DNA from 3 places in the Massilia sp. UBA6681 genome. Region 2 is predicted to be linked to each of the others. Evidence: predicted binding sites of a transcription regulator. Region 2 holds the regulator's gene; each other region holds the start of a gene.
The links. Region 2 encodes LexA, which represses DNA repair genes until DNA is damaged. Its sites were predicted from a motif close to ACTGTATNNNNATACAGT; they were not measured.
Positions count from the first base shown of each region.

Region 1 (7,877 bases), on a different contig from region 2:
GGTCGAGCTCGAAAGGCCGTTCGGCCGCGCTTTTATTCGCATCTGCGTCGGCGCCGCCGCGATCGTCGAACACGTCGTCGGCGTAGGCCTGCAGCGCTGCGGTAGGCAGCACCTGGGCCAATTCGGTCAGGTGGGTGCAGCCGAGCACGCCGGACAGGCGGTCTTTCAGGTGCAGCCGGAAGTGGTTCATGAGCGACAGGCCGACCAGCTTTTTGTAAGCAGGGCCGATGGTCTCGCAAAAACCGGGATACGGAACGGAATCGGACGCGGCTTCGGCGTCCACGATGGTCAGCTTGCGGTCGATGGTGACGCGCAGCTTGAGGTCGTGTACAGGCATGCCGCCCGGTCGATCACCGGAAGGCAGCGAAATGTCACGGGTTTTGACGTCGCGGATACTGGCGTCCAGATCCCACAGGCCATCGTCGCGCGCATAGGCTTCGACGGTGATGGCGCGCGTATGCCGGAGCGAGCGCGATACGGGAGGAGACAGGGGCATAAAAACCAATGCCGCTTACGCGGCGGTTAGTGGTGCAGCCAGTGTGCTTCATGCACGTTGCCGTAGCTTCTACGACAACAACCGCTCATGCGGCGCTGCTTAAACCGTGAAAGTTTAGCACACGGCGTTGGCGGTTGCACTGCAACAGCGGCCTTTTTGCTGCACTGCAGGCAAGATCGGACGGGTTTCTTGCTGAGCCGTCAATATTACTTTGGCTGGACGGGTCTGGCGGGTTGGCAAGACCAATCTCGACAGCGGCGCGCCGCACAGGCTCCGTAAACGCACAGCGCCAGCGTGCAGCGCCATCGTCCGTTGAGGAATATGCCTGGGCATATCGGGGATGACGCTCCACGCTGGCGCCGGAGCATGCTTCTATATAGAAGAAGCGCAATGATCGAGGGTGATACATCAGGCCTGCGGCCACGCCTGGCATATCGTCAGAGCAAGCCTGGGGCCAGGCCGGCTCGTCAGGGCAACAGGCTCGAACTCCAGCCTGTTTACAGCTCGTCGTCGTCGGGAGCGCCCTGCATTGCGATCCGTGCAGCGCGTTGGGAGAAACCACGCTGCAGCATGAAACGCATCTGCTTGGCACGCTCAGCCGCATCGGCGGCGACGGTGCCGAACTTGCGCCGCCAGACTTCGGTGGCGCGTGCGGTTTCGCTGTCGGCGAGCGCGGCCTTGATCTCGTCCAGCGCTTCGCCGTTGACGCCGTGGCTTTGCAGCTCGGCCATCACGCGGCTGTTGCCGAAGCGGCTTGCCTTCCTGTTGATCAGGGATTCGGCAAAACGCTCCTGCGACAGCCAGTTGTTCTTCTCAAGGAAATCCAGGAGGGCTTCCACGTCATCGCCCTCCTCGGCATAACGGGCCAGCTTGCGCCCCAGCTCGAGCCGGCTGTGCTCGCGCATCGAGAGATAACGCAACGCGCGCGCCTTGAGGCTCAGCTGGGGTGCCGGCATCGACTACTTCCGCGAACCGGCGATTACTCGCCGACTGCCTTCAGCTTGTCCTTGCCGCTGTCTTCGACAGCAGCAAGGACCGGCGGCAGTTCGCGCACGCCCAGCGCAGCACGGACCTTGTTCTCGATTTCGCGTGCCAGTGCCGGACGGTCTTTCAGGAACTGGCGGGCGTTGTCCTTGCCCTGGCCGATGCGTTCGCCGTTATAGCTGTACCACGAACCCGACTTCTCGACGATCTTGTTGTCGGCGCCCAGGTCCAGGATTTCGCCTTCGCGCGAGGTGCCTTCTCCGTACAGGATGTCGAAGTGGGCTTCCTTGAACGGCGGCGCGATCTTGTTCTTGACGACCTTGACCTTGGTTTCGTTACCGATCACTTCGTCGCCCGACTTGATCGAGCCGGTACGGCGGATGTCCATGCGCACGGAGGCGTAGAACTTCAGCGCGTTACCGCCGGTGGTGGTTTCCGGGCTGCCGAACATCACGCCGATCTTCATACGGATCTGGTTGATGAAGATGACCAGGGTATTGGTACGGTTGATCGAGCCGGTCAGCTTGCGCAGCGCCTGCGACATCAGTCGCGCCTGCAGGCCCGGGAGCGAGTCGCCCATGTCGCCTTCGATTTCGGCGCGCGGGGTCAGTGCCGCCACCGAGTCGATGACCACCAGGTCGACCGAGCCCGAACGCACCAGCGCGTCGGTGATTTCGAGGGCTTGCTCGCCGGTGTCCGGCTGCGAGATCAAGAGCTCGCCCAGGTTGATGCCCAGTTTCTGCGCGTAGGTCACGTCGAGCGCGTGCTCGGCGTCGATGAAGGCGCAGGTGCCGCCCAGTTTCTGCATCTGGGCGATGGTCTGCAGCGTCAGGGTGGTTTTACCCGACGATTCCGGACCGTAGATCTCGACGATACGGCCGCGCGGCAGGCCACCGACGCCCAGCGCGATGTCCAGGCCCAGCGAGCCGGTGGAAACAGTCTGGACTTCCTCGACCGGTGCGCTGGTGTCCATGCGCATCACCGAGCCCTTGCCGAACTGCTTTTCAATTTGCGCCAGGGCGGCGGCCAGCGCCTTGCCCTTTTCAGCGGCGTTTACTGCGGTTTTTTTGTCGTCCATGGTGTACTTTCAGCTGTGGAGTAGGCAAGGTAGGGGCGCTACCACGCAAATCAAGGTCACTACTGTATAAAAACTCAGTGGTTTGAACAAGCGAAATCAAGCCACTACTGTATATAAATCCAGTGGTTTAGGCAAGCGAAAAAAGTCGCCGTGTTGTTATCCGTAAGACTCGCATTGTTGCGATAAATCAAACACAATAGGGCCTGTCAAAGGTCTAACGAATACTGAGGTAGCCCCATGCGAATTCTGCTCGCCGAAGATGATAGCGTACTTGCCGATGGGCTAACGCGTTCCCTGCGCCAGTCCGGCTATGCCATCGATTGCGTCAAGAACGGCCAGGATGCCGATACGGCATTGTCCACCCAGGAGTTCGACCTCCTGATCCTCGACCTCGGCCTGCCCAAGCTGTCCGGCCTGGAAGTGCTGCGCCGCCTGCGCGCGCGTTCCTCGCTGCTGCCGGTGCTGATCCTCACCGCCGCCGACTCGGTCGAGCAGCGCGTCGAGGGTCTCGACCTCGGCGCCGACGACTACATGGCCAAGCCTTTCGCCCTGTCCGAGCTGGAGGCGCGGGTGCGCGCCCTCACCCGCCGCGGCGCCGGCGGCGGCCCCGCCGTGGTGCGCCACGGCCCGCTGGTGTACGACCAGGTCGGCCGCAGCGCCTACATCAACGACCAGATGCTCGACCTGTCGGCGCGCGAGCTCGGCCTGCTGGAAGTGCTGCTGGCGCGCACCGGGCGCCTGGTCTCCAAGGAGCAGCTGGTCGACCACCTGTGCGAATGGGGCGAGGAAGTCTCGAACAACGCCATCGAGGTCTACGTGCACCGCCTGCGCAAGAAAATCGAGGTCGGCGGCGTGCGCATCGCCACCGTGCGCGGCCTTGGCTACTGCCTCGAGAAATACTCAGACGCCCCGCGCGCCCCGGTCCAAGAGAACAAGTGAACGAGCACGAACGCGGCCTTGCCGACAAGCCGCCAAGCGCGGGGCAGGACCCGTTCGCGCCCTTCCAGGCGGGCCAGTACCAGCCCTGGATCCCACCCAATCCCGAGCCCGACGAGAACATCCGCCATTCGCTGTTCGGCGAGATCCTCGACTGGATGCTGGCCCCGCTGCTGCTGTTGTGGCCGATGAGCATCGCGATCACCTACCTGGTGGCCAAGTCGATCGCCAACCAGCCTTTCGACGACGCGCTGGAAGACCGCGTCACCGTGCTGTCGCAGCAGATCCGCACGGTGGCCGGCCGGCCCGAGGTGCAGCTGCCCGGCAGCGCGACCGACGTGCTGCGCGCCGACGACGTCGACAGCGTCTACTTCCAGATCAGCGGGCCGGACGGCGCCCACCTCGACGGCGACCGCGACCTGCCGCGCCCGCGCAAGGGCATGCTCGAGGAAGGCGCCCATGGCGGCGCCGTGCTCTTCCGCAATGACAACATCCACGGCACGCCGGTACGCGTCGCCTACTCCTGGGTCAACCTCGATCCGCTGCGCGCCCGTCCGGCGGGCACGCCCCCCAGCCTGGCCCTGGTGCAGGTCGCCGAAACCCTCGACAAGCGCGCCCACCTGGCCAACGAGATCATCAAGGGCGTGATCCTGCCCCAGTTCATCATCCTGCCGGTGATCCTGGCGCTGGTCTGGTTCGCGCTGTCGCGCGGCCTGTCCCCGCTGGCCGAGCTGCAGGAGCGCATCCGCGCGCGCCCGCAGGACGACCTGTCGCCGATCGACCCGCGCCAGGTGCCGGAAGAGATCTCGCCGCTGGTCGGCTCCTTCAACGACATGCTCGAGCGCCTGGCCCAGACCGTCGAGATGCAGAAGCGCTTCATCGCCGACGCCGCGCACCAGATGAAGACCCCGCTGGCCGGCATGCGCATGCAGTCCGAGCTCGCATTGCGCCAGGTCGACCCGGGCGAGATCCACCGCTCGCTCGAGCAGCTGGCCAAGAGCTCGGAATCGGCCACGCGCCTGGTCAACCAGCTGCTGGCCCTCGCCCGCGCCGAGAACCAGCCGCATGCCGGCCTCGCTTTCGAGGAAATCGACCTGGCCCAGTTGGCCCGCGCCACCGTGCAGGACTGGGTGCAGGCCTCGTTCGCGCATGGCATCGACCTCGGCTACGAATCTCCCGATGCGCCCGCGCACGAAACCCTGCATATCGCCGGCAACGCGCTGATGCTGCGCGAACTGCTGTCGAACCTGATCGACAACGCGTTGCGCTACACCCCGCAGGGGGGCAGCGTGACGGTGCGCGTGCGCCGCGACGGAGAACACGCCCTGCTCGAGGTCGAGGACACCGGTCCCGGCATCGCGCCGAGCGAGCGCGCCAACGTGTTCGAACGCTTCTACCGTATCCTCGGCAGCAACGTGCAGGGCAGCGGCCTGGGGCTGGCGATCGTGCGCGAGATCGCGCAGCAGCACGGCGCCGAGATCGACATCTTCAACAACCCGCGCAGCCACTCGTCCAAGTATCCCGGCAGCCTGTTCCGCCTGACCTTCCCGCCTCCTGTCCATGAACCCATCGATGCCGACTGATTCCCCGCCTACGCCGAGCGATCCGCACGCGCGCCTGGCCGCCGCCCGCGCCGCGCACTGGCAGGCGACACGCCGGCTGACCGCGGCGCTGCTGGTGGTGTGGCTGTGCACCGGCTTTTGCACCGTGTTCTTCGCGCGCGAGCTGTCGCGCTTCACCCTGTTCGGCTGGCCCATGTCCTTCTACATGGCGGCTCAAGGAGCGTCGCTGGTGTCGCTCGCCGTGATCGTGTTCTACGCCTGGCGCATGCGCCGGCTCGACCGCCTGTACCCGGACGCCGCGCGGGAGAGCGCATGAGCGCGAACAAGCCGCCCTACTTCCGCAAGCTGTCGCGCTACTACCTCTGGTACACCGCCTGCTTCGCCCTGTTCCTGCTGGCGCTGGCCCTGCTCGAGCAGGAAGGCATGCCGCGCCTGTGGATCGGCTACATCTTCATGTTCGCGACCATCGTCCTGTACGCCACCATCGGCGTGGTGGCGCGCACCTCGAACGTCACCGAATACTACGTGGCCGGGCGGCGGGTGCCGGCCCTGTTCAACGGCATGGCCACGGCGGCCGACTGGATCTCGGCGGCCAGCTTCATCAGCCTGGCCGGCGGCCTGTACCTGTACGGCTTCGACGGGCTGGCCTACATCATGGGCTGGACCGGCGGCTTCGTGCTGGTGGCCCTGCTCATCGCGCCCTACCTGCGCAAGTTCGGGCAATACACCATCCCCGATTTCCTGGCGGTGCGCTACGGCGGCGGCGCCGGCGGGCGCGGCGGGCCGGTGCGGGCGCTGGCGGTGGCCGCCACCATCCTGGTCTCGTTCACCTACGTGGTGGCCCAGATCTACGCGGTTGGCCTGATCGCCTCGCGCTTCACCGGCGTCGATTTCTCGGTCGGGATCTTCCTGGGCCTGGCCTCGATCCTGGTCTGCTCGTTCCTGGGCGGGATGCGCGGCATCACCTGGACCCAGGTGGCGCAGTACATCATCCTGCTGGTCGCTTTTTTGATCCCGAGCATCTGGCTGGCGGCCAAGCATGCCGACAACCCCATCCCCCAGGTGGCCTACGGCTCGCTGTTACAGAAGCTGGCGGCGCGCGAGCAGCAGCTGGAGAAGGACCCGCGCGAGGAACAGGTGCGGGCCGAGTTCCGGCGCCGTGCCGACGAATACGCGGTGCGCCTGGCCGCCCTGCCGGCCTCGTGGGAGACGGGCCAGCTGGAAGCGCAGCGCAACCTGGCCTCGGTACGCGCCAGCAATGCCTCGCTGGTCGAGGTGCGCCAGGCCGAGCGCGCCATGAACACCTATCCCGGTTCGGCCGACGAGGCGCGCGCCCTGTGGCTCGAGCAGCGCGACGCCAACCTGGCGCGCGCCCGCCCGCCGGTGCCGCACACGGTGCCCTTCCCCGGCGCCACCGAAGAGGAATCGGACAAGCGCCGCAACAACTTCCTGGCCGTGGTGTTCTGCCTGATGTTCGGCACCGCCGCCCTGCCCCACATCCTGATGCGCGCCTACACCACGCCCTCGGTGAACGAAACCCGGGTGTCGGTGTTCTGGACCCTGTTCTTCATCCTGCTGATCTACCTGACCATCCCGGCGCTGGCGGTGCTGGCCAAGTACGACATCTACACCGCGCTGGTGGGCAGCGATTTCTCGTCGCTGCCGACCTGGGTCTCGTACTGGGCCAGCGTGGACAAGGTCAGCCCCCTGCTCAGCATCGCCGACGTCAACCGCGACGGCGTGGTGCAGCTGGCCGAGATCGCGATCGACGCCGACGTGCTGGTGCTGGCGACGCCCGAGATCGGCGGCCTGCCCTACGTGATCTCGGGCCTGGTGGCGGCCGGCGGCCTGGCCGCGGCGCTGTCCACGGCCGACGGCCTGCTGCTGGCGATTTCCAACGCGCTGTCGCACGACGTGTACTACAAGATGGTCGATCCGGGCGCCTCGACCCAGAAGCGGGTGACGATCTCCAAGCTGCTGCTGCTGGCGGTCGCCTTCATCGCGGCCTATACCGCCTCGCAGAAGCCCGCCGACATCCTCTCCCTGGTCGGCGCGGCGTTCTCGCTCGCCGGTTCGACTCTTTTCCCGGTGCTGGTGCTGGGTGTGTTCTGGAAGCGCGCCAACCACATGGGAGCGATGGCGGGCATGGTCACCGGCTTCCTGGTCTGCCTGTGGTACATGCTGCGCGCCAGCCCCACCCTGGGCGGCAGCCTGGACCAGTCCTGGCTAGGCATCCAGCCGCTGGCGGCCGGCGTGTTCGGGGTGCCGGCGGGACTGCTGGCCACGGTGATCGGCAGCCTGCTGAGCGCACCGCCGAGCCATGCGAGCCTGGGCATGGTGGATTACATCCGGGCGCCCGAGGAAGAGACGGCGGGCAAGCCCTGAGGCGTATGCGCCACGGCAGGCATGCCGTATGCATGACATCGGTATTGCGGGTGTTTTTCCGATGGCAAGACTGTTATTGTCGAGCGGCTGCGGGAAAGCGTCCCGCGTCCAAGACGACAACCGAACAGAGATCCATGCACACTTCGTTACTCCGCTCCCTGCGCTGCGCTGCACTCGCCTCCGCCGTCGCACTCGCCTGCACCCTGCCGGTCCATGCCGATGCGCAGGCGCCGGTCCCGGCTGCGCTGCCGTCCATCGCCAGCTTCTTCGGCAATTCCCCATTCGGCGGCGCCGTGCTGTCGCCGGACGCCCACTTCCTGGCCGTGCGCCTGGGTGCGCCAGGCAAGCGCGACTCACTGGCCATCGTCGACCTGTCGAACAACAGCGCCAAGGTCATCGCCTCCTACGACGATGCGGACGTCGGCGACATCCGCTG
Region 1 covers NZ_DKJX01000057.1:59,052-66,928, reverse strand. The annotation lists gene B2R83_RS09860 (DUF2889 domain-containing protein) at 1-496, opposite strand, end outside; gene recX (recombination regulator RecX) at 994-1,452, opposite strand; gene recA (recombinase RecA) at 1,476-2,558, opposite strand; gene B2R83_RS09845 (response regulator transcription factor) at 2,796-3,497, shown strand; gene B2R83_RS09840 (sensor histidine kinase) at 3,494-5,077, shown strand; gene B2R83_RS09835 (DUF4212 domain-containing protein) at 5,067-5,372, shown strand; gene B2R83_RS09830 (sodium:solute symporter family protein) at 5,369-7,441, shown strand; gene B2R83_RS09825 (alpha/beta hydrolase family protein) at 7,576-7,877, shown strand, end outside.
Region 1: recA (recombinase RecA) is a predicted target of LexA. The motif match lies at 2,665-2,682, and genes of this name have one in related genera.

Region 2 (7,877 bases):
TTCGAACTCGGCCACGGCGGCCTGGGTAGCGCGGCGTGCCATTTTTTGCGGGATCAGGAAGTTACGTGCGTAACCGTCCTTGACTTTGACGACGTCGCCCAGGTTACCGACGTTGACGACTTTTTCGAGCAGAATAACTTGCATATTTTTTCTCCAGGATATCTAGCTGACGTGCCGCGATTTAAGCGTTGTGCAGGTCGGTGTACGGCAGCAGCGCGAGGTAGCGTGCGCGCTTGATGGCGGTGTCGACCTGGCGCTGGTAGTGCGCCTTGGTACCGGTCAGACGTGCCGGCATGATCTTGCCGTTTTCCTGGACGAAGTCCTTCAGGGTGTCGACGTCCTTGTAGTCCACCTGTTCCACGCCTGCGGCGGTGAAGCGGCAGAACTTCTTGCGCTTGAACAGCGGGTTCTGCTGCTTGCGCTTCATTTTTTCTTTAGCTTTGTTTTTGTCGAACTTTTTACCGAATGCCATTTTGAGGCTCCTGTATCTGTAATCTAAATAGGCCGAGTACTGTTACGCGGCACTGAAATCAATGATGTGAAACACCAAGGCTTTGCTGTTGCGGTTTTTCCGTGCGAGGAATCCTTCGAAGCGGTAGGCGGCGCCGAGCTCGGCGCTTTCCAGCCTGCCTGAAATCTCGCCCGCGCCGAGCGCAGGGATTTCAAACGCGACCTGCCTTGCCACTCCGGCCTCGACCTGCTGCGAATCGTGCATCAGGATCGCGCCCACGATGGGGACGCCGGCCGGGGTGAAACGCAGTACGTCTCGCTCCGCGATGGTCGCGATGAGCTGGAACCGGTTCACTGCGTTCTACGAATTCCCGAGAAAAAACTTAGGCAGCGGCGGCCGGAGCAGCGGCTGCTGCTTCTGCGCGGTGGCTCTTGGCTGCGTCTTCGCGCTGGACCGACTTCATCATCGGCGACGGTGCGGTTTCGGCCTTCTTCATCTTGACGGTCAGGTGACGCAGGACGGCATCGTTGAACTTGAATGCGGTTTCCAGCTCGACCAGGGTCTCGTTGTCGCACTCGATGTTCATGCAGATGTAGTGAGCCTTCGGCAGCTTCTGGATCTGGTAAGCCATCTGGCGACGGCCCCAGTCTTCCACGCGATGGATGTTACCGCCGCGGCTGGTCACCGTGGTCTTGTAACGCTCGATCATCGCCGGAACTTGTTCGCTCTGGTCCGGGTGGACGATAAAAACGATTTCATAATGACGCATGCAACACTCCTTGAGGACGTTTAAACAAATGCCCACCTCGGCGTCAAGACGAGTGTGGGAAGGGAAAGCCTTCGATTATAGCCTGAAAAGCCGGCGGATGGGAACCCATGGCATGGAGCAGCCCGGCAAATGGCGGCCAAAAGCAGGCATCGGCGCCACGAATGCGGACGCACTGCACAAATTTTTTACAGTTTTCCCGTGTTTGCCCTTGCGCATATCAGAATACTGTACAAAAATACAGTCTGCTCTTACAACTAATGCCGTAAAACACCCATGCTCAAGCTCACTGCAAGGCAAGAACAGATCCTTAACCTGATCAAGGAAGCGATCGAAAACACCGGCTTCCCGCCGACCCGCGCCGAAATCGCGGCCGAGCTGGGTTTCAAATCGGCCAATGCGGCCGAAGAACACCTGCAGGCCCTGGCGCGCAAGGGCGCCATCGAGATTTCGCCGGGCACCTCGCGCGGCATCCGCCTGGTCGGCGCCTCCGTCGAACAGGTCCCGATGGTGCCTGCGGCCCTCATGATGTCGCTGCCGCTGGTCGGCCGCGTGGCCGCCGGTTCGCCGATCCTGGCCCAGGAACACGTCGAAGCCACCTACTCCGTGGACGCCGCCATGTTCTCGGCGCGCCCCGACTTCCTGCTGAAGGTCAAGGGCTGGTCGATGCGCGATGCCGGCATCTGCGACGGCGACTTCCTGGCCGTCAAGAAGATCGACAGCGCCAAGAACGGCCAGATCGTGGTGGCCCGCCTCGGCGAAGAAGTCACGGTCAAGCGCTACCGCAAGACCGGCAACCTGGTCGAGCTGTTGCCGGAGAATCCGGACTTCAAGGTCATCCAGGTGAACCCGGAAGACGAGTTCGCGCTGGAAGGCCTGGCCGTCGGCCTGATGCGCAGCTGGCATTAAGCCTGCGCCCACCAAGCCGCCGGCTTGCGCGGCGGCTTATTGAATCTTCTTGTCCGCCCAGTGGGAATCCTTCTTGGCGGATTTCACCATCTGGTTGTGCTCGGTCACATAGGCATCGGTCGCCGAGCGCCATGCGGCGTAGTCCGCCAGCACCAGCTTCGAACCCACCTTCGCTTCCTCGGTCAGGTTTTCCTGCAGCTGGGCCAGGTAGGCATTCGATTTCTCCATCTCCTCCTTGTTCATCAGCTTCTGGATGTCGCTCGGGACGCGCTTGGTCAGCGGCAGCGACGCGTTCAGGTTGGTGACGTACTTGTTGTAGCACTCCTGCCACGTCTGCACGGCCGCGCTGATGCGGTCGATGTCGGCATTGACCTTCGACATCGCGGGAATGCGCGGCGCGGTGCAGCGGAACTCGCCCGACTTCAGGTCTTCGCCGTCGTAGCCCTTGATCCAGTAATCGATGTCCTTGCGGCGCTTGACGCGCTGCTCGATCAGCTCGAGCGAGGCGATCGCGACCTTGTTGCCCTTGGCGGCGGATTTCTTGAACAGATCGACAGCCCTGGCTTCGTCCACCTCCCCTGCTTCGCCGTAGAAATACATTTGGCCCAGCGCCTGCTGCGCGGCCGGATTGCCGGCATTGGCCAGCTTGGTGTAGATCTTCATCGCGCCCGCGTAGTCCTTCTTCTCGAACAGGGCATTGGCGTCTTCCAGCTCGCCGGCAAAGGCGGCGCCGCACAGCAGCAGGGATGCAAGGAACAGCTTGGTCTTCATGGGCAGATGGCTGAGGTAAAAGGAAATCCCATGATAGCGGCAATGTGCCGCCCTGCTCAACCGCTGAAACAAAATCGGCAGCCCAGGGCTGCCGATTCTGCTTACGCCTCGAGCGCCTGGCGGAAGTCCGCCAGCAGGTCCTCGGTATCCTCGATGCCCACCGAGACGCGGATCAGGGACTCGGCGATGCCCATGCTGGCGCGCCGCTCCGCGCCCATCTCGAAGAAGATCGTGTGCGCCACCGGGATCACCAGGGTGCGGGTGTCGCCCAGGTTGCTGGCCGGGATGCCGAGCTTCAGGCGGTTCAGGTAGTCGAAGGGGTCGATACTATCAAGCAGCTCGAAGCTCATCAGCGAACCGCCGGCCCGGAACAGCTCCTGCGTAATGCCGTTCTGCGGATGCGAGGCCAGTCCCGGGTAGTGCACAGCCGCCACGCGCTCATCAAGCTCCAGCATCTGCGCCAGCGCCAGCGCATTCGCGCTGGTGCGTTCCATGCGCAGCGCCAGCGTCTCGGCGCCCACTGCGATGTGGTGCGCCGCTTCCGGCCCGAGGGCCGCACCGAAGTCGCGCAGGGCCTTGGCGCGCAGCTGGGCCAGGCCCTGGGCAGCTAGCGGCTGCTTGCGGAAGTTGGCCGCGATATGCGGATAGGCGCTCCAGTCGAACAGGCCGGTGTCGGTCAGGGCGCCGCCCAGCGCGATGCCGTGGCCGCCGATCGACTTGGTCAGCGAATTGACCACCAGGCCCGCCCCCACCGCCTTCGGGCGGAACAGCCAGGGCGTGGTCATGGTGTTGTCGACCACGTACAGGATGCCGCGTTCGCGGCACAGCTGGCCGATGCGCGCCAGGTCCGCCACCTGGGTGCGCGGGTTGGCGATGGTCTCGACGAACACCATGCGGGTATCGGGCCGGAGCACTGCTTCCACGTTGGCGACCTCGGTGGCATCGACGAAGTCCACCGCCACGCCCTGGGCTGCCACCGTCTGCCACAGGCTGTTGGTGTTCCCGAACAGGAAGGACGAGGAGACGATATGGTCGCCCGCCCTCAGCAGGCCCTGGAACAGCGCGCCGATGGCGCCCATGCCGGTCGCGAAACAGATCGTGCCGACGCCGTCTTCCATCTTGCTGATCTTGTCTTCGAGCGCGCTAACGGTCGGGTTGCCCTGGCGGCCGTAGCGGAAGCCCGGTTCCTTGCCCTGGAAGACCGAGGCCAGCTGGCGCGCATCGTTGTAGCCGAAGGCCACCGAGGTATGCACGGGCTTGTGCAGCGAGCCCTGCTCGATGCTTTTCCTGCGGTCGTTGTGCAGGATGGTGGTGGTGAAACCGTACTTCTGCTCGCTCATGGTCTTACTCCGCCGTGGCCGGACGGTTGAGATTGAGCTGGTTGGTGGCCGCATCCTCGACGCCCTTGCTGCCGCCCTTGTGGCGCGCGGATTCCTGGCGATCCAGGTATTCCGGCGTCACGTCGCCGGTCACGTAGACGCCGTCGAAGCAGGAGGCCTCGAAATTCTTCAGCGCCGGATTGACGTCCGAGATCGCCTTCTTGAGCGCATCGACGTCCTGGTAGACCAGGCGGTCGGCGGTGATCTCCGCGCAGATCTCCTCATTGGTGCGGCCATGGGCGATCAGCTCGTCGCGAGTCGGCATGTCGATGCCGTACACGTTCGGGTACAGCACCGGCGGCGCGGCCGAGGCGAAGAACACCTTGCGGGCGCCGGCGTCGCGCGCCATCTGCACGATTTCGCGGCTGGTGGTGCCGCGCACGATCGAATCGTCGACCAGCAGCACGTTCTTGTCCTTGAATTCGGAGGCGATCGCGTTGAGCTTCTGGCGCACCGACTTCTTGCGCATGTTCTGGCCCGGCATGATGAAGGTGCGGCCGATGTAGCGGTTCTTGATGAAGCCTTCGCGGTACTCGACGCCGAGCTTCAGGGCCAGCTGGATCGCGGCCGGACGCGAGGAATCCGGGATCGGCATCACGACGTCGATCTCGTCGACCGGGATCTCCTTGCGGATCTTGTCGGCCAGGTATTCGCCCATGCGCAGGCGGGTCGCGTAGACCGAGGCGCCGTCGATCACCGAGTCCGGACGGGCCAGGTACACGTATTCGAAAGCGCAGGGATTCAGCGACGGATTCTCGGCGCATTGACGCTCGTGCAGCTGGCCGTCGTTGGTGATGAACACCGCTTCGCCCGGCGCGATGTCGCGCACGAAGCGGAAGCCCAGGCCTTCCAGCGCCACCGATTCGCTCGCCACCAGGTACTCAAGGCCGTGCTCGCCCTCGTTCACGCCCAGGCACAGCGGACGGATGCCGAACGGGTCGCGGAAGGACAGCATGCCGTGGCCGGCGATCTGCGCCACCACGGCGTACGCCCCGCGCACGCGGCGGTGCACCGCGGCCACCGCCTTGAAGATGGCGTCGGTGTCCAGGTTGTAGCCGTCGGCCGCTTCCTGGATCTCGTGGGCCAGCACGTTCAGCAGCACTTCCGAATCGGAGTCGGTGTTGATGTGGCGGCGGTCGTTCTTGAACAGCTCTTCCTTGAGCTGGGCCTGGTTGGTCAGGTTGCCGTTGTGGGCCAGGGTGATGCCGAACGGGGCGTTGACGTAGAAGGGCTGCGCTTCTTCCTCGCTCGAGGAACCGGCGGTCGGATAGCGGCAGTGGCCGATACCGGTATTACCCTGCAGCGTACGCATGTTACGAGTACGGAACACGTCGCGCACCAGGCCATTGGCCTTGTACATCGAGAACATGCTGCTGTGATTGGTTGCAATACCCGCCGCGTCCTGGCCGCGATGCTGCAGCAGCAGCAAGGCGTCATACAGAAGCTGGTTGACGGGATTGTTCGAGACGACGCCGACGATGCCACACATGGTGCGCTCCTAAAACTGGATTGCTGATTACGAAAGATTAGTAGTTCACGTGCTGCGCCAGGGCAGCAGGGAGAAATGGTTTGACGGTGCGCGCTCCGGTTTCCGCCATCGGCGAGAGCAGCGCGTTCCTCCAGAAATCCTGTTGCGGGATGGACGTCATCCCACACAATATGACGGCGGCCAGCACGATTACAATGCCGCGCGCCAATCCAAATAATCCACCCAGGCCGCGGTCCGCGAGGCTCAGGCCGGTGGCCGTGATCAGGGCCCCGATCGCCAGCGACAGCAGGCCCATCAGGATGCGCACGCCGAGGAACAGCAGCACGAAGGCCATGATCAGGCGCGCGGTCTCGCCGGGAAGCAACTCGGGCAACATCGGCGCCAGTGTCGCCCCGTAGGCGTTCGCCACCACGAAGGCCACGATCCAGCCCAGCAGCGACAGGATCTCCTTGACCAGCCCGCGCAGGGTGGAAATGATGACCGACGATACCAGAACGAACAAGACCAGGTAATCGAAAATCGTCACGCCGCCAGCCCTTGCCTGCTACTGCGGATCAGAGCGGCACCATGGTGCCGGACAGGCCCATGGCGATGAGCTTGGAGCGGATCTTCTCGCCCTCTTCCTTGCTGTACGGACCCACGCGCACGCGGATCAGGTCACCGGATTTTTCGGTGAAGGAAGAGACGCCGGCGGCGCGCAGGCGGCCCTGCAGCTCATCGACCTTTTGCTGGGTCGCCAGCGCGGCCACCTGCACCACGTACTTCTGCGACGGGCCGGTGGCCTTCACGACCGGCTTGCCCTCCAGGATGGCCATGGCGCGCGCGGCGTCGTTCTGTACCGGGACCGGCTTCACCTCGACCGGCTTGACCGGCGGCTTCTCGGCAGGTTTTTCAAGCTTCTTCGGCTCCAGGTCGGCAACCTTCGGGTGCGCTTCCAACTTCGGCTCGCGCTTGGGCTCCGGCTTGACCGGTTCCGGCTTCGGCTCGGCCCTGGCCACGGCCGGCTCGGTGCGGGCGGTGTCGAGGGTGCGAACGGGCGGCGGATCGGCCGGCGCCGTCGCCACCCTGGCTGCGGGCGCCGGCGGCTGGGCCGTCTCGAGCGGCGCCTCGTCCATCGGCTCGACGATTTCCTCGCCGCTGTCGACGCTGGCCGCGGCGGGCACCGGCAAGGCCGCCGCCTTGTCCTTCGACGGGATGTTGATGGCGATATCGGCGCCGAGCGGCTTGGGCTCGGAATCGAGCAGCATCGGCAGGCCGACCGCCGCGGCGAGCGCCAGCGCGATCGCGCCTACCAGGCGGCGGCGCGCGCGCTTCTTCTCGGGGAGGATCGGATCGGCGCCGGCACGGCCACGGCCGCGGGTGGCGCCTTCGCCGGCGTTGGACGCGCGCTTGGCGCGGGCCTGCTGCCCATAGGCGGCGTCGTCATCCTTGACGAAGTGGCCGCTGTCCCGGACAGTGTCTTGCTTGTTTTTGCTACCGAACGAGAACAAGCCCATGCTTATCTAGAATCAGTGTAGTGAGTTTTTGCGGGCCGCCATGACGCCGGCGACCGTGTAGAACGAGCCAAAGACCACAATTCTATCATTCTCCCCAGCCCGGCTCACGGCATTCGCATAGGCGTCAAGCGGCGTGGCGAAAGTGGTGACCGAAAAATCACCCTCTTTCGCGCCCGCGGGCCCGATCGCCGCGAGCTTTTCGGCCAGCTGTTCCGGCTGCGCCGAGCGCGGCGACGGCAGCGCGGTGACGCACCAGTGGTCGACGATGCCCGTCAAGGGCGCGATCACGGCCTCGATGTCCTTGTCTTCCATGATGCCGAACACCGCGTAGGTGTAGCGGTGGAAGCCCATGTTGCCGAGGTTGTGCGCGAGGGCCGCCGCTGCGTGCGGGTTGTGGGCCACGTCCAGCACCTGGGTCGGACGGCCCGGCAGCACCTGGAAGCGTCCAGGCAGCTCGACCATGGCCAGGCCGGCGCGCACTTCCTGCGCGCCGCAGGGCAGCTGCATGCGCAGCACCTCGAGCGCGGCCAGCGCGGCCGAGGCGTTGAGCAGCTGGTTGGCGCCGCGCAGGGCCGGATAGGCCAGCGAATTGCGGCGCTGACCGCGGCCGCCATAG
Region 2 covers NZ_DKJX01000127.1:29,247-37,123, forward strand. The annotation lists gene rplI (50S ribosomal protein L9) at 1-144, opposite strand, end outside; gene rpsR (30S ribosomal protein S18) at 182-472, opposite strand; gene priB (primosomal replication protein N) at 515-805, opposite strand; gene rpsF (30S ribosomal protein S6) at 834-1,220, opposite strand; gene lexA (transcriptional repressor LexA) at 1,494-2,126, shown strand; gene B2R83_RS23510 (tetratricopeptide repeat protein) at 2,163-2,897, opposite strand; gene B2R83_RS23515 (cystathionine gamma-synthase family protein) at 2,999-4,237, opposite strand; gene purF (amidophosphoribosyltransferase) at 4,242-5,765, opposite strand; gene B2R83_RS23525 (CvpA family protein) at 5,803-6,291, opposite strand; gene B2R83_RS23530 (SPOR domain-containing protein) at 6,320-7,261, opposite strand; gene folC (bifunctional tetrahydrofolate synthase/dihydrofolate synthase) at 7,274-7,877, opposite strand, start outside.

Region 3 (7,877 bases), on a different contig from region 2:
GGTTTCGGCTTTCTGCTGTTGTGCAAGGAAAAGGACGATGCCGAGATGGCGCGCCTGGCTACGACCGACAGCCTCACCGGCCTGCCGAACCGCCACGCCTTCCTCGAGCGTGCCGAGAACGCACGCCAGGCTGCGCTGCGCCAGCGCCAGCCGCTGGCGCTGGCGATGATGGACATCGACCACTTCAAGCAGATCAACGACCGTTTCGGCCATGCCACCGGCGACGAGGCCCTGAACGTGTTCGCCTGCACCGCGCGCGCGACCCTGCGCGCGCACGAGACCATCGGTCGCCTCGGTGGCGAGGAGTTCGCGATGGTACTGCCGGGCACCGAACTGGCCAGTGCGCTGGCCGCCGCCGAACGCCTGCGCCAGGCGGTGCGCGAGGCGGTCGTGATCACCAGCGGCAGCAACTATACGATGACGGTAAGTATCGGCGTTGTCGTGCTCGATCCGAACGAGACGCTGGGGATGGCGCTGGCACGGGCGGACCATGCGCTGTATGCGGCGAAGAGCGGGGGGCGGGATCGGGTTGAAGCGGGGAGGCCGCAGCAGCGGAGGGCTTGAGAAGACGCGCCTGAGAAGACTAGAGTGCAAAAAAAAATGGTCCGCGTTGGCGGACCATTTTCTTTGAGGTGCTCAAAGCGGACCGGGCTCGCCCACGTGCCGCGGGCCGATTGCCTTGCAAGGCAATCCCTTCGAGCCCACGGCCCGCATTCGTCCGCAGGGACGAATGCTCCTATCGCTGAACGAAAAAAGGTCCGACTTCTCGGACCCTTCTTCTTAAGCTGGCGGAGCGGACGGGGCTCGCCCACGTGCCGCGGGCCGCGGATTGCCTTGCAAGGCAATCCCTTCGAGCCCACGGCCCGCATTCGTCCGCAGGGACGAATGCTCCTATCGCTGAACGAAAAAAGGGTCCGACTTCTCGGACCCTTCTTCTTAAGCTGGCGGAGCGGACGGGGCTCGAACCCGCGACCCCCGGCGTGACAGGCCGGTATTCTAACCAACTGAACTACCGCTCCGTTTTATTCTTCTTCGTCACTTTGAAAAAGAAAAGGTCCGACGAATCAGACCTTTTCCCTTGATGCTGGCGGAGCGGACGGGGCTCGAACCCGCGACCCCCGGCGTGACAGGCCGGTATTCTAACCAACTGAACTACCGCTCCGTTTACTCTGATCAGTACTTCGATCAACCTGCTGAATGTGCTTGGTGGGCGCTGAGAGGCTCGAACTCCCGACCTAATCCTTGTAAGGGATCCGCTCTACCAACTGAGCTAAGCGCCCGGCTTCTCTATTCAGAGGTTTCTGTCTGACGCTTGTCATTGCGTCCGAAGAGGCCCGAATTATAGAGGCTGGAATTCAAGGTGTGCAAGGCTTTTCGAAAAAAATCGACAACTTCTGGAGGATGGGCGCCATTTTCACGATCCCGGCGCTTTTGTGTAAATATCATGCTTCGCTCCGATGAGAACCGCCATGCCCACCGCCCACCCCTTGTTGCAGCACCTGTTCGACGCCGCCATGGCTGCCGCCGATCCCTACCACCTGGTCGCGCCGCACCTGCCGCCGCCGCCCAAGGGGCGCACCCTGGTGCTCGGCGCCGGCAAGGCGGCCGCGCGCATGGCCGAGGCGGTCGAGCGCCACTGGCAGGGACCGCTTGAGGGACTGGTGGTCACGCGCTACGGCCACGGCGCGCCGACCCGCCACATCGAGGTCATCGAAGCCGGCCACCCGGTGCCGGACGCAGCCGGCGAGGACGCGGCCCGCCGCATGCTGGAAGCCGCCGCCGGGCTGGGGCCGGATGACCTGGTGCTGTGCCTGGTGTCCGGCGGCGGCTCCGCACTGATGTCGCTGCCCGCGCCCGGCATCAGCTTCGAGGAAAAGCGCACGCTGAACCGGGAGCTGCTGCGCTGTGGTGCGCCGATCGGCGAGATCAATCGCGTGCGCCGGCACCTGTCCGCCATCAAGGGCGGACGGCTGGCGCTGGCCTGCTACCCGGCGCGCGTGGTGACCCTGGTGGTGTCGGACGTGCCGGGTGACGATCCGGCCGTGGTGGCCTCGGGTCCTACCGTGCCCGACGGCAGCACCGGCCTGGACGCGCTCGCCATCCTCGAGAAGTACCGGATTCCTGTATCAGGCGCCGTGCGCACGGTGCTGATGGATGCGCAACTGGCGGCGCCGCTGCCGGGCGATCCGCGCCTGGCGCGCAACGCCACCCATGTCATCGTCACCGCCCAGCAATCGCTCGATGCCGCGGCAAGCGCCGCGCGCGCGGCCGGTTATGCGCCGCTGATCCTGTCGTCGAGCATGGAAGGGGAGGCGCGCGAGGTGGCGCTGGTGCATGCCAGCATTGCGCGCCAGGTCGTGCAGCATGGCCAGCCGCTGGACGCGCCCTGCGTGCTCCTCTCGGGCGGCGAAACCAGCGTCACCGTGCGCGGCCAGGGCAGGGGCGGGCGCAATGCCGAATTCCTGCTGGCGCTCGGCGTCGCCCTCGACGGCCTGCCGGGCGTGCACGCGCTCGCCGCCGACACCGACGGCATCGACGGCACCGAAGACAATGCCGGCGCCTGGCTCGCGCCCGGTACGCTGGCGCGGGCGCGCTCCCAGGGACGCGATGCGCGCGCGCACCTGGCGGACAACGACGGCTACGGCTTTTTCGCCGCTCTCGGCCAGCTGATCGTCACCGGCCCTACCCGTACCAACGTCAACGACTTTCGCGCCATCGTCATCGAAACCGACGTGCTGTAACTGCCCTGGCACCTCCACCGGTTTGAACTGGAAGGCCGCGCCCAGCGCGGCCTTTTTATTTGTCTTTAAGCCCAAACAATATGGGCTCCTTTACCTTATCTAAAAGGAAAGGTTTTTGAGATATGTCAACACAATTGTGGCATACGATATTTGCCTATTTTAACGTTTCGCCGAAGAAAACATGTTTCTAAAGCATGGGTTAGCCGGAGTGTTGTTAATACGCCGAAATTGTCTCCAATTGTCACGCACAGGCTTTTCCTTTCGTATTACGCTGCTTTTCGCCGCATTCAGACGGCACCGGCAATGACCGGAAATCAATGACACAGGCGAGGGTCCTCGCTTGACGGAAAACACACAATAAGGAAGAAACATGAAGCAATCGCATTCGATTCATCCTGCAATGTTGAAGATGTGCGCTGCAATCTCGCTCGCGTTCGTGGCAGCCACGGCTGGCGCAGCCGAGCAGAAGTTCATCCTGGAGACAGACCGTATCATCGTGAAGTACAAGGACTCGGCGCCCGCAGCCAAGGGCCTGGCCCGCGCCGCCGAAGTCAAGGCCGACCGCAAGGCCAAGCTGGCGCGAGCAGGCCAGGAGTTCGGCATGCTGGTCAGCGAAAGCCATGCCATCTCGACCGGCGCCCATGTGTTCAAGCTCAATGGCCGCAAGCACCTGCAGGAAGTCGAAAAACTGGCTGCCGAGATGATGGCGCGCGACCCGGACATCGAATACGCCGAGCCGGACCGCATCATGACCCACATGGCGACCGCCAACGACCCGTACTACGCCCAGCAGTGGCACTACACCGACGCCACCGGCGGCCTGCGCCTGCCGACCGCCTGGGACAAGTCGACCGGCCTAGGGGTGGTCGTGGCCGTGATCGACACCGGCTACCGCCCGCACGCCGACCTGAGCGGCCAGTTCCTGGCCGGCTATGACTTCATCAGCAGCGCCACCATCGGCAACGACGGCAACGGCCGCGACAGCGATGCGAGCGACCCGGGCGACTGGGTTGCGGCAGGAGAATGCTACGCCGGCTCGCCGGCATCGGGCTCGAGCTGGCACGGCACCCACGTGGCCGGCACGGTTGCCGCCAAGACCAACAACAGCCTGGGCGTGGCCGGCGTGGCGTACAACGCCAAGCTGGTGCCGGTGCGCGTGCTCGGCAAGTGCGGCGGCTACACCTCGGACATCGCCGACGCGATCACCTGGTCCTCGGGCGGCACCGTGACCGGCGTGCCGGCCAACGCCAACAAGGCGAAGGTGCTGAACCTGTCGCTGGGCGGCAGCGGCGCCTGCGACGCCACTACCCAGACCGCGATCAACGGCGCCCGTTCGCGCGGCTCGGTCGTGGTCGTGGCGGCCGGCAACGACAATATGAACGTCAGCAACGCCAGCCCGGCGAACTGCTCGGGCGTCATCGCCGTGGCAGCCACCGGCAAGACCGGCGGCCGTGCTTCCTACTCGAACTACGGCACCCTGGTCGACGTCGCGGCCCCGGGCGGCGACGGCAGCTACAGCGTGATCTCGACCCTGAACTCGGGCTCGTCGACTCCGGGATCGGACAACTACGCAGGCTATCAGGGCACCTCGATGGCGACCCCGCACGTGGCCGGCGTGGCGGCGCTGATGTTCGCGGCCAAGTCGACCCTGACCCCGGACCAGGTGGAAAGCATGCTGAAGTCGACCGCACGCGCCTTCCCGGCGACCTGCTCGGGCTGCGGTACCGGCATCGTCGACGCGACCGCGGCGGTGAATGCGGCGATCGGCGGCACCACCCCGCCGAGCGGGACGGTCATCAACGAGACCGAGTCGAACAACACGCTGGGCACCGCCAACCTGGTCTCGACCAGCGGCACCACGGTGAACGCCACGTTGTCGAGCTCGACCGATACGGATTACTTCCGTGTCGATCTGCCGGCAGGCAAGACCCTGAGCGCGAGCATGACCCCGAACTCGACCTCGGACTACGACCTGTACGTGTACAACAGCTCGGGTACCCTGCTCAGCCGTAGCGAGAACGGTACCGGCGCGGTCGACAGCGTGAGCTCGGCCAACACCGGCACCACCACCGCGAGCCGTTACGTGCGTGTCGTGTACTACAGCGGCGGCACCGGTTCGACCAGCGGCAAGTACACCCTGAAGCTTACCTGGTAAGGGTCAGGACGAGGCGGCGCGCTCCCCTGCGCCGTCTTCATCCGGGAACGCGCGGCATGCCGCGCGTTCTTTTTTTGACGTCTTGCAAGAAAAAACGGATACTGTATGGAATAACAGTAGTCGGCCCTGCCGTCACCTGCCGTCGTCCATGTGAATTCTCCGCTCCGTAAAATCATCCATTGCGATTGCGACTGTTTCTACGCATCGGTCGAGATGCGCGACGACCCGTCGCTGCGCGGGCGTCCGCTCGCGGTCGGCGGCCGTCCCGACCAGCGCGGCGTGATCGCCACCTGCAACTACGAGGCGCGCCGCTACGGCATCCATTCGGCCATGGCCACCGCCCAGGCCATGAAACTGTGCCCCCAGCTCCTGGTGATTCCGCCGGCGATGGAAAAATACCGCATCGCATCAACCCAGATCATGGACATCTACCGCGACTACACCGAACTGGTGGAGCCGCTCTCGCTCGACGAAGCCTACCTCGACGTCAGCGACTCGCCGCACTGCAAGGGCAGCGCCACCCTGATCGCGCAGGAGATCCGGCGCCGCATTTTTGACACCGTCGGCATCACCGCCTCGGCTGGGGTGGCGCCGAACAAGTTCGTGGCCAAGATCGCCAGCGACTGGAACAAGCCCGACGGACTGTTCCTGGTGCGCCCGGAAGAGGTGGATGCTTTTGTTGCCGCGCTGCCGGTCAAGAAGCTGTACGGCGTGGGCAAGGTGACGGCCGAGAAGATGCACCGGCTCGGCCTGCAGACCTGCGCCGACATGCGCCACTGGAGCATCGAGCGGCTGACCGAGCACTTCGGCAGCTTCGGCTACCGGCTCTACAAACTGTGCCGCGGCATCGACGAGCGCGCGGTGAACACCTCGCGCGAGCGCAAGTCGATCAGCACCGAAGAAACCTACACGCCGGACGTGCCGAACCTGGACGCCTGCCTGCGGCTGCTGCCCGACCTGTACGAGCACCTGCTGGCCCGCATCAAGCGCAACGGTGCCGAAAAATTCATCAACAAGCTGTTTGTGAAGATCAAGTTCTCGGACTTCCAGCAGACCACGGTCGAGTGTGTTGGCTATGCGCCACATATCCCGACCTACGCGCGCTTGATGGAAACCGGCTGGGCCCGCCATAGCCGCCCGGTGCGCCTGCTGGGTGTCGGCGTGCGCCTGAGCGATACCGAAACGGTCGAGCAGCTGCGCCTGTTCGACGACGCGCTGCCGGCCGCGATCGTCGAGGCTGTTGGTGACTCGTCAACAGATTAATTTTTTCCCCGTGCTGCCAGCCGCAATTTCCGCTGAGCAGCGTAGAATGTCGTTCCCTTGAAATACTGAAACAATCGGATAACAGCGTATGTGGTTCAAGAATCTCCAGATTTATCGCCTGCCCGCCCCGTGGGCATTCAACCCCGAACAGATGGAAGAAGCCCTGCAGTCGCAGGCTTTCACGCCCGCGAGCAGCAATGAACTGCTGCGCCAGGGCTGGGATTCGCCACGCGGCAACGGCAAGCTGGTCCACGTCGTCAACAAGCAGATGCTGATGATGCTGGGCACCGAGAAGAAGCTGCTGCCGAGCTCGGTCATCAACCAGGTCGCCAAGGCCAAGGCCGCCGAGCTGGAAGAGCAGCAGGGCTTCCCGCCGGGCAAGAAGGCAATGAAGGAACTGAAGGAACGCGTGGCCGACGAACTGCTGCCGCGCGCCTTCTCGATCCGCAGCAACGTCTGGGTCTGGATCGACCCGGTCAACGGCTGGCTCGTGGTCGATGCCGCCAGCCCGTCGAAGGCGGACGACGTCATCAAGCTGCTGCTCAAGGCGGTGGACCGCATGCCGCTCGAATCGCTGCGCGTGCAGCGTTCGCCGGTGGCCGTGATGACCGGCTGGCTGGAAGCGGACGAAGCGCCCTACGGCTTCACCATCGACCAGGACACCGAACTGCGCGCCACCGGCGAAAGCCGCGCCGCCGTGCGCTACGTGAAGCACACGCTGGAACCGGACGACATCCGCCGCCACATCGCCGCCGGCAAGCAGTGCACCCGCCTGGCCATGACCTGGAACGACCGCATCAGCTTCGTGCTGACCGAGTCGCTGGCGATCAAGGGCGTCAAGCCGCTGGACGTGATCAAGGAAGGCGAAGCGGTCACCTATAGCGACGATGAGCGCTTCGACAACGACATCACGCTGATGACCGGCGAACTGGCCAAGCTGATGGCGGACGTCGTCGAGGCGCTGGGCGGCGAAGCCAAGGCGTAATCTCGTTTAGCGGTGCGTGCGCAGGTACGCATGCGTTAGCTATCACCGCGTGGGGTGATCTGGTCCTGTGGACCAGATCACGAGCCTCCCACCCTACGAACAGCGATACCCGTAGGGTGGGCGGGTCTCCCGCCCATGCGTTCAAACAGTGCATGATCTGATGCACTGCTTATTTCGCTCCGGCCATCTCCTCGCTGGTCGACGGCTCATCCCCCTGTTCCGGCTTGCCGCTCGAGTAGGTCGGCCCCGAACGGTTCTGGTGCGGCGCCGGCTTGCCCGGCAGCGGTGGCAAGGCCTTGGCCTGTTCCAGGTCGACGCCCGCCACCTCGGCCACGCGGCGGCCGTAATCCTCGTCGCAGTGCCACAGGTGCCACACCATGCGCAGCTGGATCGGCGCCGGGCACTTCTTCAGGTCGCCACCCACGTTGTTGACCAGGTCGTCGCGCTCCCAGTCCTCGAACGTGCGGTAGCGCGCCCCCGCCTGCGCGTAGTCGTCCATCGTGCGGGTGGTCTGGTAGCGGCCCAGGTGGCCCTCCACATACTGGTTGTATTCCTTCTCCGGCTTCGGCGCTTCGCTGTAGCCGCCCATCAGGCTCGGCTCGTAGTTGATGTGCTTGTCCTCGCCGCGGCCGTCCACGTAATAGGTCATCTGGCCGTCGCGCTGGTTGGTGCGCGCCGCCGCGCCTTCCTGCGGCTGGTTGATCGGCAGCTGCAGGTAGTTCGGGCCCACCCG
Region 3 covers NZ_DKJX01000081.1:41,554-49,430, reverse strand. The annotation lists gene B2R83_RS13795 (GGDEF domain-containing protein) at 1-564, shown strand, start outside; tRNA gene B2R83_RS13790 (tRNA-Asp) at 943-1,019, opposite strand; tRNA gene B2R83_RS13785 (tRNA-Asp) at 1,086-1,162, opposite strand; tRNA gene B2R83_RS13780 (tRNA-Val) at 1,205-1,280, opposite strand; gene B2R83_RS13775 (glycerate kinase type-2 family protein) at 1,470-2,741, shown strand; gene B2R83_RS13770 (S8 family serine peptidase) at 3,112-4,896, shown strand; gene dinB (DNA polymerase IV) at 5,068-6,159, shown strand; gene B2R83_RS13760 (recombination-associated protein RdgC) at 6,248-7,144, shown strand; gene B2R83_RS13755 (catalase) at 7,314-7,877, opposite strand, start outside.
Region 3: dinB (DNA polymerase IV) is a predicted target of LexA. The motif match lies at 4,997-5,014, and genes of this name have one in related genera.